DNA from 4 places in the Cronobacter condimenti 1330 genome. Region 1 is predicted to be linked to each of the others. Evidence: predicted binding sites of a transcription regulator. Region 1 holds the regulator's gene; each other region holds the start of a gene.
What was found. Region 1 encodes LexA, which represses DNA repair genes until DNA is damaged. Its sites were predicted from a motif close to TNCTGTATGTACATACAGNA; they were not measured.
Positions count from the first base shown of each region.

Region 2: a site for LexA is predicted at 2,002-2,021, ahead of umuD (translesion error-prone DNA polymerase V autoproteolytic subunit). Genes of this name have one in related genera too.
Region 3: a site for LexA is predicted at 1,653-1,672, ahead of AFK62_RS08365 (metal-dependent hydrolase). Genes of this name have one in related genera too.
Region 4: a site for LexA is predicted at 2,757-2,776, ahead of mutH (DNA mismatch repair endonuclease MutH). Genes of this name have one in related genera too.

Region 1 is NZ_CP012264.1:3,894,497-3,898,708, forward strand. Features, by position in the region: gene zur (zinc uptake transcriptional repressor Zur) at 1-182, shown strand, start outside; gene AFK62_RS17850 (CsbD family protein) at 260-469, opposite strand; gene dinF (MATE family efflux transporter DinF) at 679-1,986, opposite strand; gene lexA (transcriptional repressor LexA) at 2,109-2,717, opposite strand; gene AFK62_RS17865 (diacylglycerol kinase) at 2,826-3,194, opposite strand; gene plsB (glycerol-3-phosphate 1-O-acyltransferase PlsB) at 3,327-4,212, shown strand, end outside.
Region 2 is NZ_CP012264.1:2,196,107-2,200,318, reverse strand. Features, by position in the region: gene AFK62_RS10055 (peptidase U32 family protein) at 1-1,775, shown strand, start outside; gene umuD (translesion error-prone DNA polymerase V autoproteolytic subunit) at 2,054-2,473, shown strand; gene umuC (translesion error-prone DNA polymerase V subunit UmuC) at 2,475-3,743, shown strand; gene AFK62_RS10040 (ASCH domain-containing protein) at 3,712-4,149, opposite strand.
Region 3 is NZ_CP012264.1:1,821,175-1,825,386, forward strand. Features, by position in the region: gene AFK62_RS08360 (L-cystine transporter) at 1-913, opposite strand, end outside; gene AFK62_RS08365 (metal-dependent hydrolase) at 1,049-1,639, opposite strand; gene kduD (2-dehydro-3-deoxy-D-gluconate 5-dehydrogenase KduD) at 1,753-2,508, opposite strand; gene hxpB (hexitol phosphatase HxpB) at 2,699-3,367, opposite strand; gene AFK62_RS08380 (YniB family protein) at 3,528-4,064, shown strand; gene AFK62_RS08385 (fructosamine kinase family protein) at 4,093-4,212, opposite strand, start outside.
Region 4 is NZ_CP012264.1:3,494,136-3,498,347, reverse strand. Features, by position in the region: gene AFK62_RS15940 (NADP(H)-dependent aldo-keto reductase) at 1-567, opposite strand, end outside; gene AFK62_RS15935 (YgdI/YgdR family lipoprotein) at 703-921, opposite strand; gene AFK62_RS15930 (TerC family protein) at 1,050-1,763, opposite strand; gene mutH (DNA mismatch repair endonuclease MutH) at 1,841-2,527, opposite strand; gene rppH (RNA pyrophosphohydrolase) at 3,211-3,744, shown strand; gene ptsP (phosphoenolpyruvate--protein phosphotransferase) at 3,757-4,212, shown strand, end outside.

The sequences.
Region 1 (4,212 bases):
CAGCGGAAGGCGTTGAGGATATCATGCACGCGCTTGCGGCGAAGATGGGCTTTGCGTTGCGCCATAACGTCATTGAAGCACATGGGCTTTGCGCGGCGTGCGCAGAAGTGGAAGCATGTCGTCATCAGGGCCAGTGCGGCCACGATCACAGCATTCCCGTTAACAAAAAGAAAGGGCGCTAAGATAAAGGGGTGGTACATCCTTGTACCGTTGGGCAGGGCAGCCTCAGAAGGTGAATCCCATTGAGGTGAGAGCCGGATTACCAGCGGTAATCGTGGCGGCTTTCCCAGTCAGTCACTTCCTTGTCGGCTTCATCTTTCGCATAACCGTAACGTTCCTGGATTTTACCAACCAGTTGGTCACGTTTCCCTTCGATGATGGTCATATCATCGTCGGTTAATTTACCCCATTGCTCTTTCACTTTACCTTTAAACTGTTTCCAGTTACCGCCAGCTTCATCTCTGTTCATAGACGTCTCCTTAACATTCGGTAGTGAATCAGTCTCACAGGTTTTCCTGTGGGGGTTCAGCCCGAGTCATCTTCATCATTTGCTGAACGTATTGTTAATAGTAGACGGCAATTTTAAGCCTGGCGGGATATTCAGAATCTTTAACCATAACGAAGCGCTAAAACCGACAATTTCTTTGTTTAACAGCACAGTCAGCCGGGCCGCGCGACCTAACACAGCAAGCGACCGCGCCGCCATAAATAGCCGAGCGATAACCCACGCAGTGCCAGAAAAACGGTCAGCGCAAGCCATAACCCGTGGTTGCCAAGCCGCGGCAGCGTCAGTAACGTCACGCCAAACCCCAGCGCTGCGACAGCCATACTGTTGCGCATTTCTGCCCCGCGCGTCGCGCCGATAAACATACCATCTAACAGATAACACCAGACGCCGACCACCGGCAGGATCACCTGCCAGAAGAGATAAGGCTGCGCCTGTGCCTGAAGCGACGGCAATGACGTCAGCAACGACACGATGTACTGCCCCGCTACGGCATAAATGAGTGCGAACGCGAGCGCCACTATACCTGCCTGCCGACAAGCCGCACGCCAGACGCGCTGCAACTGAGAAGTGTTTTTTGCGCCAAACGCCTGCCCGGCATGGGCTTCGACGGCATAGGCGAACCCGTCGAGCGCATAAGCGGTAAAGGTCAGGAGTGTCATCAGAAGCGCATTCACCGCAACGATATCGCTACCGAGCCGCGCCCCGAAAACGGTGACTGACGCAAAACAGAGTTGCAGCAGCAGTGAACGCAGCATGATATCCCGGTTCAGTGCCAATAGCCTGCCGACGCCGCCATGCCAGGCGGTTTTCAGCATAGCGCACGTAATGCCGCGCAAACGCATCACACGCGACGCCATGACTAGCCCAATGACAAGTGTTACGTATTCCGCTATTGCAGTCGCCAGTGCCGCACCCTGCACGTTCAGGCCAAGCCCTGTGACGAACCAAAGATCGAGCGCGATATTAAGCAGGTTGCCGACCACCAGCAAAATAACCGGCGCTCTGGCGTACTGAACGCCTAGCAACCACCCCAGCAGGACGAGATTTGCCAGCGACGCGGGCGCGCTCAGCCAGCGTATTTCCAGAAACTGCCGGGCCTGCGCCAGAACCGCCTCGCTGCCACCGGTGATATGTAGCGCCAGATGAATCAGCGGCTCGCGCAGCACAATAATGAGCGCACCGAATGTCAGCGCCAGCGCCATTGGCTGCACCAGCGCGCGGGCCAGCGCTTGTGGATCGCGCGCGCCAAACGCCTGCGCGGTCAGGCCCGTCGTACTCATACGCAAAAAGAGCAGCAGCATAAACAGGAAGCTGGTCGCGGTAGCGCCGATTGCAACGCCACCCAGATAAACGGGGCTGTCGAGATGGCCGATAACCGCGGTGTCCACCAGCCCCAGCAGCGGCACGGTGATATTGGAGAAGATCATTGGCAGCGCAAGGCGCCAGAGGGCTTTATCGGTAGAAGTCAGGAAAGGCATATGGCGTTCCGATGCCGTTACGCGAACAACAGAAGGTGAAAAAGGAGTAAAACGGGAGAGCCATTACCGTAGCCGGGGCGGGCCAGTTACGGTAATGAAACATCAGAAAGCTGGAGAAAACGTCAGAGCCATTCGCCGTTGCGAATAACGCCGACCGCCAGGCCTTCGATAGAGAAGTTATGCTCGCGCAGGTCTACAACGATAGGCTTAAACTCGTTATTTTCCGGGAGCAGTTCAACGACATTCCCCTGCTTTTTCAGGCGTTTTACCGTCACTTCATCATCAATGCGCGCGACAACCACCTGGCCGTTGCGAACATCCTGAGTTTTATGAACGGCTAACAGGTCGCCATCCATGATCCCAATATCTTTCATCGACATCCCGCTAACGCGCAGCAGGAAATCCGCGTTCGGCTTAAAGAGGCCTGGGTCCACCTGGTAGTGGCCTTCGATATGTTGTTGTGCCAGCAGCGGCTCACCCGCCGCAACACGGCCAATCAGTGGCAGGCCGGTTTCTTCTTCCTGCAGCAAACGAATACCGCGCGACGCGCCGGAAACAATCTCAAGCACGCCTTTACGCGCCAGCGCTTTGAGGTGTTCTTCCGCCGCGTTCGGCGAACGGAAACCCAGACGCTGCGCGATCTCCGCACGCGTAGGCGGCATGCCGGTCTGGCTGATGTGATCCCGAATGAGATCAAACACCTCTTGTTGCCTGGTAGTTAATGCTTTCATTCCGCCCCCTGGGTGCATATACAGTGATGCTGTGAGTATATACAGCTAAAGGCGATTTTAAAACCATAACCGGTTAAAAAAGCGCTTCTTTAGCGATTTCTGGAAAACTTATCGCAAATGCTGCCAGAGCAACGTGCCCCACACGACCAGCGCAAGGATAATCGACAGCAGTACTGCGGCGGAACCCATGTCTTTGGCGCGCCCCGACAGTTCGTGGAATTCCGGGCCGATGCGATCGACCACCGCTTCGATAGCACTGTTGAGGATCTCGACGATCATCACCATCGTGGCAGAACCGATAAGCAGCACGCGGGTGATGGGATCGACATCCAGCCAGCAGGCGATAAGAATCGCTATAATAACGGCAACGCCTTCCTGGCGAAACGCGGCTTCATTTTTCCAGGCGGCGCGTAATCCCTTCCAGGAATAGCCAGCTGCTTTAATAATTCGGGTTAATCCCGTGGTGTTATTGGCCATGACAAGAAACCTTTTTTAAATTCAGGCGTCAATGCTAATGCGCTTCCATAAAGAAGCACCACAGAAATTCTACGGAGTTTCTGATATTCTTGCGCCGCAATTGCATTATTAACCAGAGGCTTTACATCGTTTATGTCCGGTTGGCCACGAATTTACTACAAATTACTTAATTTACCATTAAGCGTGCTGGTAAAAAGCAAGTCCATCCCGGCGGCGCCTTGCCCCGAACTTGGGCTCGATACGTCACGTCCTATCATGTACGTGCTGCCGTATAACTCGAAGGCAGATCTCCTGACGCTGCGGGCCCAGTGCCTGGCGCATGATCTGCCAGACCCTCTGGAGCCGCTCGTTATCGACGGCACCGAGCTGCCGCGTTATGTGTTTATCCATGGCGGGCCTCGCGTGTTCACGTACTACACGCCAAAAGAAGAGTCGATCAAGCTGTTCCATAATTACCTGGACCTGCACCGCAGTAACCCGGATCTCGACGTCCAGATGGTGCCCGTCTCCGTCATGTTTGGTCGTTCACCTGGTCGTGAAAAGGGCGAAGAAAACCCGCCGCTGCGTATGCTGAACGGCATTCAGAAGTTTTTCGCTGTCTCGTGGCTTGGCCGCGACAGCTTCGTGCGTTTCTCCCCGCCGGTGTCGCTGCGCCGTATGGCGACCGAGCACGGTACTGATAAGCGTATCGCACAGAAACTGGCCCGCGTGGCGCGCATGCACTTTGCCCGCCAACGCCTCGCCGCTGTAGGCCCGCGTCTCCCGGCGCGCCAGGATCTTTTTAATAAACTGCTCTCGTCTAAAGCGATTGCCCGCGCCGTTGAAGATGAAGCGCGCACGAAGAAAATCTCGCATGAGAAAGCCCAGCAGAACGCGGTTGCGCTGATGGAAGAGATCGCTGCGGATTTCTCCTACGAGGCGATTCGTATTACCGACCGCGTGCTTGGGTTTACCTGGAACCGCCTTTACCAGGGCATCAATGTTCATAACGCTGAGCGGGTGCGTCAACTGGCGCACG
Region 2 (4,212 bases), 1.7 Mb from region 1:
AAGTGTTTGTCACGCTCAACACCATTCTGCACGACGACGCGCTGGAGCCGGCCCGTAAGCTTATCGGCCAGTTCTACGACGCGGGCGTTGACGCCCTGATCGTGCAGGATATGGGCATCATGGAGCTGGATATTCCGCCTATTGAGCTGCATGCCAGCACCCAGTGCGATATCCGCAGCGTGGAGAAAGCGAAGTTTCTCTCCGACGCCGGTTTCTCGCAAATCGTGCTCGCGCGCGAGCTGAACCTCAATCAGATCCGCGCTATCCATGAAAACACCGATGCCACCATCGAATTCTTTATTCATGGCGCGCTCTGCGTGGCTTATTCCGGCCAGTGCTATATCTCTCACGCGCAGACCGGGCGCAGCGCCAACCGCGGCGACTGCTCGCAGGCCTGCCGTCTGCCGTACACCCTGAAAGACGACCAGGGCCGCGTCGTGGCGTATGAAAAACACCTGTTGTCGATGAAAGACAACGATCAGACTGCCAACCTGGCGGCGCTTATCGACGCGGGCGTGCGCTCCTTCAAGATTGAAGGGCGCTACAAAGACATGAGCTACGTGAAAAACATCACGGCACATTATCGTCAGATGCTGGATGCCATTATCGAAGACCGGGGCGATCTTGCGCGTGCTTCGGTGGGCAATACCGCGCACTATTTTGTGCCATCCACCGACAAAACGTTCCACCGCGGCAGTACCGATTACTTCGTGAATGCCCGAAAAATGGATATCGGCGCGTTCGACACGCCGACGTTTGTCGGCCTGCCGGTTGGCGAAGTGCTGAGCGTCGGGAAAGATTATCTGGATGTCGAGGCCACCGAGCCGCTCGCGAACGGTGACGGGCTGAACGTGATGATTAAGCGCGAAGTGGTGGGTTTTCGCGTTAACGTGGCGGAAAAAACGGGCGAAAACCGCTACCGCGTTTTCCCGAACGAGATGCCGGCCGCGCTGAAAACCCTGCGCCCGCGTCATACGCTTAACCGCAATCTCGATCACAACTGGCAGCAGGCGTTGCTGAAAACCTCCAGTGAACGTCGCGTGGCAGTGGATATCGAACTTGGCGGCTGGCAGGAACAGCTGATCCTGACCTTAACCTGCGAAGACGGCGTCAGCGTGACGCACACGCTGGACGGCCAGTTCGATGAAGCAAACAACCCGGAAAAAGCACTGACCAGCCTGAAAGAGGGGCTGGCGAAACTCGGGCAGACGATTTATTTCGCCCGCGACGTGCAGGTTACGCTGCCGGGCGCGCTGTTCGTGCCGAATAGCCAGTTGAACGCCTTCCGTCGAGAGGCCGTCGAGGCGCTGGATGCCGCGCGCCTGGCAAATTATCAGCGCGGCGTGCGCAAACCTGTCTCTGTGCCGCCGCCGGTCTACCCGGAAACGCATCTGAGCTTCCTCGCGAACGTTTACAACCATAAAGCGCGTGAATTCTACCAGCGTTATGGTGTGCAACTGATTGACGCGGCCTATGAAGCGCATGAAGAAAAAGGCGACGTGCCGGTGATGATCACCAAACACTGTCTGCGCTTCGCCTTTAACCTCTGCCCGAAACAGGCGAAAGGCAATATTAAGAGCTGGAAGGCGACGCCGATGCAACTGGTGCATGGCGATGAAGTGTTAACGCTGCGCTTTGACTGCAAACCCTGCGAAATGCATGTGGTGGGGAAAATCAAAAACCACATTCTGAAAATGCCACACCCTGGCAGCGTGGTCGCGTCTATCAGCCCGGAAGATCTGCTGAAAACACTGCCAAAACGCAAAGGCGCTTAACTTTCCTTACTCGTTAAAACCAGAGCTTATGCTCTGGTTTTTTTTCGCCTGTACCTTTTACGCCTGCATTTTTCGCGCTGGATCCTGACGCCCTCAGAGCCGCCGCGCATTTTCCTGTACTGAGGATCGCTACGATCCGCTCAGTAAAACCACAAAAATGGTCATTCTCCAGGCAATTACGCCGCTTCGCTTAAAAATAGGGTTGTCAGAATACCGCAATTCAAACTACTGTATATAAACACAGTAAACAATAACATAATAAACGGATGGAGCACGCCATGTTAATGATGCGTCTCTTGCCACAGCCTGATGCTGAGGGTTTGCCACTGTTTCTGGAGAAGGTGGCCTGCGGGTTTCCCTCACCCGCGCAGGATTACGTTGAAAAGCGTGTCAGTCTGGATGCGTATTGCATTGTGCATCCCAACGCCACCTATTTTCTCTGGGCGTCCGGGGAGTCGATGAACGGCGCCGGGATCGAAGATGGCGATCTTCTGGTGGTCGACAGCGCTTTAAAGCCGCAGGAGGGCGATATCGTCGTGGCGGCGCTGGAAGGGGAGTTCACGGTGAAAACCTTGCGCCTGCGCCCGGTAGCGCAACTGGTGCCGATGAACCCGGATTTCGCGCCAATAAACCTTGGAAGCGACGCCGAAGTGGTTATTTTCGGCGTGGTGACCTGGGTGCTGAAAAAGAGGCGCTGAGATGTACGCGCTGGTCGACGTCAACAGCTTTTACGCCTCGTGCGAGACCGTATTCCGCCCGGACCTGCGGGATAAACCGGTCGTGGTGCTGAGCAATAACGACGGTTGCGTGATTGCCCGCAGTCGCCAGGCGAAAGCGCTCGGCATCACTATGGCGGAGCCTTATTTCAAACAGCGCGCGCTCTTTGAGCGCCACCAGGTGACGGTATTTAGCTCCAACTACGCGTTTTATGCCGATATGAGCAAACGCGTGATGGATATTCTCGAAGAGATGGCACCGCAGGTGGAGATCTACTCGATCGACGAGGCGTTTCTCGATCTGCGTGGTGTCAGTAACGTGGTGTCGCTGACCGCCTTCGGCCAGACTATCCGCGACCGGCTCTGGCGCGAAGCCCATCTGCCGGTGGGCGTCGGCATAGCGCCTACCAAAACGCTCGCCAAGCTTGCCAATCTCGCGACCAAAAAATGGCCGAAGTCAGGCGTTGTGGTCGATCTCTGCGATCCGGCCCGGCTTCGCAGCGCGCTGCCGCATTTTAAGGTAGGCGACGTGTGGGGCGTCGGGCGCAGGCTCAGCAAAAAACTGGAGATGATGGGGATTGAAACCGCGCTTGATCTGGCGAACACGCCCTCGTGGGTCATCCGCAAAAACTTTAACGTGGTGCTGGAGCGCACCGTGCGCGAGCTGCGCGGCGAGCCGTGCCTCGCGATGGATGAATTTGTCGCGCCGAAGCAGCAGATCGTTTGCAGCCGATCGTTCGGCTACCGCGTGACGGATTACCAGGACATGCGCCAGGCGGTCTGCGCCTGGGCCGAGCGAGCGGCGGAGAAGCTGCGCCACGAGCATCAGTTCTGCCGTCAGGTGGCGGTGTTTATTCGCACCAGCCCACATGACGATCCGCAGGCGCGCTACAGCAATCAGGCGCTGGGGCAGGCGCTGACGCCCACGAACGACACCCGTGAAATTGTGCGCCTCGCCGTGAGCGCGCTGGACGCCATCTGGCGCGAAGGGTATCGCTATATCAAAGCGGGCGTCATGCTCGGGGATTTTTTCAGTCAGGGTGTGGCGCAGCTCAATCTCTTCGACGAACATCCGCCGCAGCCCAACAGCGCGCCATTGATGCATCTGCTGGATGAATATAATCGCTCTGGCAAGGGCAAGCTCTGGTTTGCAGGCCAGGGGATAGTCAAACCCTGGGCGATGAAACGCGAGTTTCTCTCACCCGGCTACACTACCCGGTTTAGCGAACTGCCGCGCGCGAGTGTGTGGTGAGGCACCGCTCCACCAGCTCGAACTCCTCGAACATCAAGGCCATATCGGGTGCAAAACAGCCGGCGCGAGTAAAAAATGCCTCATGTTCATTCCGCCAGTACTCAAGGCTTAAATCGCCTTCACCCTCCAGCGCTGCGAGTGGGGCGGTCACATCGCAGAATTTCACCAGGCGCAGCGTATGGGTGCGGATCACGCACAGCGGTTCGCCCGCGCCGTTGAGGATGATATGGTAATCCCCCGGCAGGGTTGGCTCGGCATCCTGCCGCCAGGCGTGGTAATCGCTGCATGTCGCGCGTTTGACACCGTGCGCCACCAGCGCGCCCAGCTCGTCCGCCATGTGCGGTGAATCGCCAAAGCCCCAGGCACGCGCACCGGAATATTTCTGTTGCAGTTCGTCTAAGGTCATCCTGATACTTCCTTGTTAACTTAATGTAAGAAAATAGCATATCGTGAAAATACACAGGCAGCT
Region 3 (4,212 bases), 2.1 Mb from region 1:
TAAACGCGAAGGTCAGAACCGGCCACACTTTACGGAAGTAGCGCAGCGGGCTGACGCCGTTCACGGCGAGCAGAATGCCGTGAACCACAAACATAATGCCGAGGCCCAGATACGAGGCGACCACAAAGCTGCCGAGTTTGATGATGTCCTGCAGGTTGGAGCCTGCTACCACTTTGGTCATCAGCGCCAGCACGCCGTAAGGGGTCAGCTGCATCACCAGACGTACCAGTTTCATTACCCAGCTTTGCAGCACGTCAATGGCGGCCAGTACGCGTTCGCCTTTCGGTGCGTCATCTTTCAGCAGCTTCAGTGCCGCCACGCCCAGGAAGGCGGCGAAAATCACGACGCTGATGATAGAAGTCGGGCTTGCGCCAGTGAGGTCAGCAAACGGGTTTTTCGGAATAAAAGAGAGAATCAGCTGCGGCACGGTCAGGTCGGCGACTTTCCCGGCGTAGTTGGTCTGAATGGCGTTCAGGCGCGCGGTTTCCGCGCTGCCCTGCACCAGACCTTCCGCCGTAAGGCCAAAGAGATTGGTGACCAGCACACCGACCAGTGCGGCGATAAGCGTGGTAAAGAGCAAGGTGCCGATGGTCAGCACGCTGATTTTACCAAGCGATGAGGCGTTATGCAGACGCGCGACGGCGCTTAAAATCATCGCAAATACCAGCGGCATCACGATCATCTGCAACAGCTGTACATAGCCGTTACCGACAATGTTAAACCACTGGATGGAGGTTTTCAGCGTCTCGCTGTCGGAGCCATAAATGGTATGCAGCGCCAGTCCAAAGACCACGCCCATCGCCAGACCGAGTAAAACTTTTTTTGCGAGGCTCCACTGCGTGTGACGCGTGCGCGCCAGCAATAGCAGCAGAACCACGAACGCAACTACGTTCGCTATCAGTGGAAGATTCATCCCCGTACTCCTGATGTCTTTATAACCGGCATAGCCGAAATGGCATGCCTTTATGTCGCAAAGGGTATCAGAATCAAAACAGCGTGCCTTATATCCAAATGGAATGGGTTATATCAAAACGCGATTTCAGCTTATTTACTGTTCCATCTGGTGATGAATAAAGCGATTAAACGTATTTTGCAGCGAATTGATTATCTCAGATGACCATCGCACCGCGCTGTTATCCGGCAGGCTCTGGGGCATCCAGACTGCCCAGACGAAAAGCGCCATGCAGAGCACCCGCTCCAGCTGGTTGCCTTTTTGCGGATAGAGCAGCGGCAGGCGAAAGCGCCAGCGACACGGCCAGAGCAGCGGCACGCCCGCAGGGGTAATCATGTCGGCAAGGATGTGGCTAAGGTAGCCAAGCACCAGCCCCTGCAGCGCATCGGCGGGGAGGATCCAGGTTTCCGGCACTTTGAGAAGAAAGAGCGTCAGCCCACCGAAAACGGCGAGCAGGCTGTGCGTAAAGCCCCGGTGGCCAAACATTCGCGCCACGGGTTTTGAGATCCACTTCAGCCGTTGCCCGAGAAACGATTTCGGGTGATCGATATCCGGCAACAGACAGGTCAGGATGGCGGAAGGAATAATATGCCACCAGTCGCCCTGCGCCAGCACAGGGGTCAGCTCGGCATTTTTGGCAAACACCGCGCAGGCAATCGAAAAAAGCAGGTGGCCTTCCGCCGTCATGATAAAACCCTGTAACTGTCAATCTATCCAGTATAGGGTTTTTATACAGTAGAGAAAAGTGGTGACGGTGTAACACTTTGTCACCGCAGGGCCCGTGACGCCTCGCTTTGAGGCTATCGGGCGAGCCAGCCGCCATCGACGGCGAGCGTATAGCCATTCACATAATCTGACGCTGCCGAGGCGAGGAAAATGACCGGCCCCTGTAAATCTTCTGGTTTACCCCAACGGCCTGCCGGAATACGCGCCAGGATCTCCTCGTTTCGCTCGGTATCTTCACGCAGCGCCTGGGTATTATTCGTCGCCATATAGCCCGGCGCGATGCCGTTAACGTTGATGCCGTAGGGCGCCCATTCATTGGCGAGCAGTCGGGTGAGGCCCAATACGCCGCTTTTCGAGGCGGTATAAGAAGGCACGCGAATGCCGCCCTGAAACGAGAGCATCGAGGCGACATTAATAATTTTACCGCCGCTGCCCTGAGCAATGAATTGCTTCGCGACCGCTTGTGAGAGAAAGAACAGCGCTTTGAGGTTGAGATCCATCACCTCGTCCCAGTCCTTTTCGCTGAAATTAAGGGCCTCGTCGCGACGAATAATCCCGGCGTTGTTGACCAGGATATCAACGTGGCCCAGCGCCTCGACGGTTCGGGCGACGAGCTCCTGTGGCGGTGCGCTGGCTAAATCTGCCTCAATGGCGACAAAACGACGGCCCAACGCATGCACTTTTGCGGCGGTTTCCAGTGCCGGACGGCGGCTGACGCCTGCGATATCACACCCGGCGGCGGCAAGCCCAAGCGCCATACCTTGTCCCAGGCCGGTATTGCATCCGGTCACCATCGCCACTTTTCCGGCAAGCGTGAATTTGTCCAGCATGTTCCGTTCCTCTTTGGCTCATCTACGCGGCGCAGGGAGATCTCCCTTTCGCATTCAAAGCAATGATAGGAGTCGCCTGAGCAAAAAACAAAAGTAAATGAAACTCTGTTTTAAAATTATGACAGAGGCAAGGTTTCGTCACAAAGCGCGTCATGAAGCCGCCACCGGTACGGCAGCGGTAAAGGTGGGATTAGCCGCGCAAATGCCAGGGTTCAAGCTCGATCAGCGAATGCAGTTGTACGTTAGCAAGCGCCCAGCGCGCGTCGGTGCGGTTTTCTTCGGCCGGCACGACAATTGAGCGCATCCGCGCGGCTTTTGTCGCGACCATGCCATTAACGGAGTCTTCCAGCGTTACGCAACAAAGCGGATCGACGCCGAGTTTCGCAGCAGCGTCCAGATAGACCTGCGGGTGCGGTTTGCTGTACGGCAGATGTTCGGCGGAGGCGAGCGCATCAAAATGTTCGCGCAGCCCGAAAATCGTTAACACGCGCTCCAGCATAAACAGCGGCGAGGCCGATGCGAGGCCCACCTTAAGCCCCTGCGATTTGCACAGCGCAATGGCATCCGCCACGCCCGGCAGCAGCGGGCGCTGCTCTTCCACCAGCGTCATGGCGCGGCTGATGATGCGCTGCGTCACCTCGGCGACTGACGGGCCGTTCCACGGCTGCTGCGCAAACCACAATTCAACGACCAGATCGATGCGAAGCCCTAACGTATCGGGCAGTTCATGACGGCGTGAGGTATCAACCCCAAGCGTCGCCATCACTTCAAGTTCCGCCTGGTCCCAGAGCGGCTCGGAATCAATCAGTAAACCATCCATATCGAAAATAGCGGCGAGAATCTGTCGCGGCGAAGACATCGTCTGTCACTCCTTCTTTTTACGCGGGAAAGGATAATCAATAGCCGGAAAAACCCCTTATGGCTACCGCTTTCCGCTTGCACGCCGGAAAGTTCAGGCGAAAAGGCGCGTCACGGGGTAAACTTAGGCGAATCTGTCGCGTCGCTATCAAGGGGAAAGCATGACGTATCAACAAGCTGGACGCATTGGTGTCTTAAAACGCATCGCCGGATGGGTGATTTTCATTCCTGCCACGCTCTCCACTATTATCTCCGTTCTGAAATTCATGTATCAGCACAGCGAGAAACAGCCTGGCATTAATGCCGTGATGATGGATTTTGCGCATGTGATGATTGAGATGGTGCGTTTTAACACGCCGTTCCTGAACCTCTTCTGGTACAACTCGCCGCAACCCGATTTCACGCGTGGCGCCAATATCGGCTTCTGGTTGATTTATATTTTAATTTTTGTCGGTCTGGCGTTACAGGCATCCGGCGCGCGGATGTGCCGTCAGGCGCGGTTTTTACGCGAACATGTCGAAGACAGCCTGATTCTGGAGCGTGCAAAAGGGGAAGAAGGACTCACCCGCGAGGCGCTGGATTCACGTATCGTGGTGCCGCGTCATACGATTTTTGTGCAAATCTTTCCGCTCTACGTCCTGCCTGTCATCGTGCTTATCCTGGGTTACGTGTTCTTTTCGCTGCTCGGCTTTCTGTAAAGATGGGCGCGCCGCGAAGGCGCGCCCGTCACACACCTAAAACGTGCGTTAACGCTTTCTGCGCGGTCACCAGATGTTGACCGCCGAAAAGCGTCGCGCGATTTAACAGGGTATAGAGCTGATAGAGCGGCTGGCGCTCCAGGAAACC
Region 4 (4,212 bases), 400 kb from region 1:
GTAACGCATGACGCCCCAGGCCGTTTCGTTGGACACCCCGATATAGCGGATTTTCCCGGCGCGCTGAAATTCAGCAAGCGCCTCCAGCGTTTCCAGCAGCGTTACGGCAGGCGCGCTGTCGCTCCAGCTATAGCCCAGTTTGCCAAAGCAGTTGGTGGGGCGCTGCGGCCAGTGTACCTGATAGAGATCGAGATAATCGGTCTGTAAGCGTTTAAGGCTGGCGTCGAGCGCGTCGCGGATATTTTTACGATCCAGCGCCTGGTTTGGGCGAATGCCGCTGTCGCTGTTGCGGCTGGGGCCGCTGACTTTCGAGGCAATAACCAGCTTTTCGCGATTGGCGCGTTTTTTCAGCCAGTTGCCGACATAGGTTTCCGTCAGGCCCTGTGTTTCCGGGCGCGGCGGGACGGGATACATTTCGGCGACATCAATCAGGTTTATGCCCTGGCTTACGGCGTAATCAAGCTGCTCATGGGCCTCGGCCTCGCTGTTTTGTTCACCAAAGGTCATGGTTCCCAGCCCCAGCGTGCTGACTTCGAGTGAGCTATGAGGAATACGGTGATAATGCATAGCCGGCCTACCTTCTGTTGTTCAGTCCGCGTCAGGCCATTCCTGACAAAGGAATATAAACATGGCAGAGGGGAGACAAAAGGAAAAGAGGGAAGGGAGAAAAAACCAAAGGCCAGCGCAAGGCTGACCTTTTATTTAGCGCTCAATGATTTGCGAAACCTGGTCGCGGTTAATCTGCATCTCGTTGCCCTGCGGGTCGCGATAGCTTACCAGCCCGGTTTCGTCATCTACCTGCGGTTTGCCTTCGGTCAGGATCATGCGGCCATCTTTTGTCGCCATGACGTAATCACTGCTACAGCCAGAAACCGCGAAGGCCAATCCGACGGCAGAAATTGCTACAGCCCATTTATTCATTGTTTTTCGCCTCATCAGGAAGGGGTCCACGTAGAGTCTAGTAAAAAGCAGCGAGGCGGCGCGAAAAAGCAGCAAATTCTTAAAAGCGCACGGGAATAAACCAAAACGCTCCCGAAGGAGCGTTGGCTTTACAGCGGTTTTTTCTTGTTGCGCAGCAGATTGAGACTTTCCACTGCGATGGAGAAAAACATTGCGAAGTAAATGTAGCCTTTCGGCACGTGGATATCGAAACTTTCCAGCATGAGCGTGAAGCCCACCAGGATAAGGAAAGAAAGCGCCAGCATCTTGACCGACGGGTGACGCTCGACAAACTCGCCAATGGGGCGCGCCGCGAACATCATCACGCCGACTGCGATGACAACTGCCGCCATCATGATAAACAAGTGATCGGAGAGGCCCACAGCGGTAATCACAGAGTCGAGGCTGAAAATAATATCCAGCAGCATGATCTGGATAATCGCCCCAAAGAAGGAGTGAACGTTGGTTTTCAGCCCTTCTTCTTCACCTTCGATCGTTTCGTGGATCTCTCTACTGGCTTTCCAGATAAGGAACAGGCCGCCCAGCAGCAGAATAAGATCCCGCACTGAGATTGCCTGATCGAACACGGTAAACAGCGGGTTAGTCAGTTTCACGACCCAGGCGATAGAGGCGAGTAGCGCCAGACGCATCAGCATTGCCGCGCCGAGACCCAGCTTACGGGCAAGCCCTTGCTGTGATTTCGGCAGCTTCGCCACGACAAGCGAGAGAAAAATAATATTATCGATCCCAAGCACAATCTCCAGCAGCGTCAGCGTGCCGAGCGCCAGCCAGGCGTTAGGATCGGTTATCCATGCAAACAACATTCAAAAAGTCCTGCTCAAAGAAACAAAACGCTAATTATATGCATCTGCGAATGGCTATTGACAAAAATTTAAGGTGTTTATAACAAAAAATGACGTGCCAGCAGGACGGCGGTGAAGTTCTTCTTCAGATAGAAGCCGCGCGGCAGCGTCATAATAGGCTCGCCGTGAGCGCCAAATGCGGGTGTTAACGCTTTGCTGTTGGCTGCTTTCGGGCGCAGTTGCAGCACTTCGCCGTGGCGGGCGGTAATGCGCTCGACCTGTCCTAAGACAATCAAATCCATCAGCTCTTCCCAGTCGCGGCGCAGCTGATCTTCTTCCTGCGGCGATGGGCTCCAGAGCAGCGGCGAGCCAACGCGGCGCGCGGCAAGCGGGATCTCGCGCTCACCTTCCACGGGCACCCATAACACGCGCTTAAGCTTATGGCGCACATGGCTGGTTTCCCACGTCACGCCGGTATTACCCGTCAACGGGGCGACACAAACAAAGGTGGTTTCCAGCGGGCGGCCCTGATAATCGACGGGGATGGTTTTCAGTTCGACGCCCAGTGCAGCGAAATCCTGCTCTGGTTTGCTGCCCGCGCTGGCGCCAAGCCAACGTTCCAGCAGCACGCCGATCCAGCCTTTATCACGACGTAAATCGGCCGGGGTTGCAAGGCCCGCCAGGTCTGCCAGCTCGCCAAGCGTCAACCCTGCCAGCTGCTGTGCCTGATGCAACAGCTGCGCTTCATCTTCAGGTGGCCGGGTGAGGGGGGCAAGGGAATTCATACTGACTACCTTATGGTTAAAAAATGAACAGCAAAAAGGGTGCTTGTGGAAAGTCTTTGACTGCGTGTTAGCAAACAATATAACACTATGATTTACTATATTTTTTTATGTAAAAAAAAGATTTTTTTAAGCGAAAAGTTAGGGTTGTTCAAATCTGGTCACCGACAATGAACAGGATCTTACACCAGTTTATCCACAGAAAAATGGGATAACTGTGTAAATCCCCCACTACTGTTTCGATTTACAGCCTTGACGAACAGGGAAAACCGTCTTTTCAGGCAAATTGTGTTTAAGTTATTGGCATAATCTGTGGATAAAAACGACGCTGGTCGATCTTTCGTCAGAGTAAGGATCGCCAGTGTGACGATCATCACGTTATGCGGTGAATATCATGCTTTTTAAAATTTAATCGTTTGAATAGCAATACAATTTTATCCATAAGAATTATCCTTAGTTCCGGGTTGTTTTGGGTTTTCCCTGGGTAATAAGACACTTCTTCACAAAGATATCCACAGAAAAAGTGAATAAAAGCCAGATAAAGCTGTGGCTCCTGTTTATAACCCCGCATATTTTTGTGAGTTATTCAAATGTTATTCCTGTACACAGCGGCTAACAGAGTGGTTTACCGTCAATGAGGAGTATGAAACAATCGTTACTATCCAGGTTTATTTTGAGGTAGTCCGGTGATCGATGATGATGGCTACCGCCCGAATGTTGGTATCGTGATCTGTAATCGTCAGGGGCAGGTAATGTGGGCCAGACGTTTTGGTCAGCACTCCTGGCAATTTCCGCAAGGCGGCATTAATCCTGGCGAGTCGGCGGAACAGGCGATGTACCGCGAGCTTTTCGAAGAGGTCGGTTTACAACGAAAAGATGTGCGTATTCTCGCCACAACCCGAAACTGGTTACGTTACAAATTACCAAAACGTTTGGTGCGTTGGGACACAAAGCCGGTATGTATCGGCCAGAAACAAAAGTGGTTTCTTCTGCAGTTAATGAGCAACGATGCCGATATCAACATGCAAACCAGCAGTACGCCAGAATTTGACGGCTGGCGGTGGGTAAGCTTCTGGTATCCGGTGCGCCAGGTCGTCTCTTTTAAACGCGATGTTTATCGTCGGGTCATGAAGGAGTTCGCAAGCGTTGTGATGCCGTTGCAGGAGAGCGCGCCACCGCAGCGTAATCCTTCGCCTGCCTGGCGACGTAAAAGAGGTTAAGCCACGCAAATTATGCTCACCCGGTTGCGAGAAATAGTCGAGAAGGTTGCCAGCGCCCCGCGCCTCAACGAGGCGCTGGATATTCTCGTTACGGATATCTGTCTTGCGATGGATACCGAAGTCTGCTCGGTTTATCTCGCCGACCACGACCGGCGTTGCTATTACCTGATGGCAACGCGGGGGCTTAAAAAACCGCGCGGGCGTACCGTTACGCTGGCTTTTGACGAGGGTATCGTCGGGCTGGTCGGGCGTCTTGCGGAGCCCATCAACCTCGCTGACGCGCAAAAACACCCCAGCTTTAAATACATTCCTTCGGTGCGAGAAGAACGCTTTCGCGCCTTCCTTGGCGTGCCGATTATTCAGCGCCGCCAGTTGCTTGGCGTTTTAGTCGTCCAGCAGCGTGAGCTGCGCCAGTACGACGAGAGCGAAGAATCATTTTTAGTCACGCTCGCGACCCAAATGGCGGCG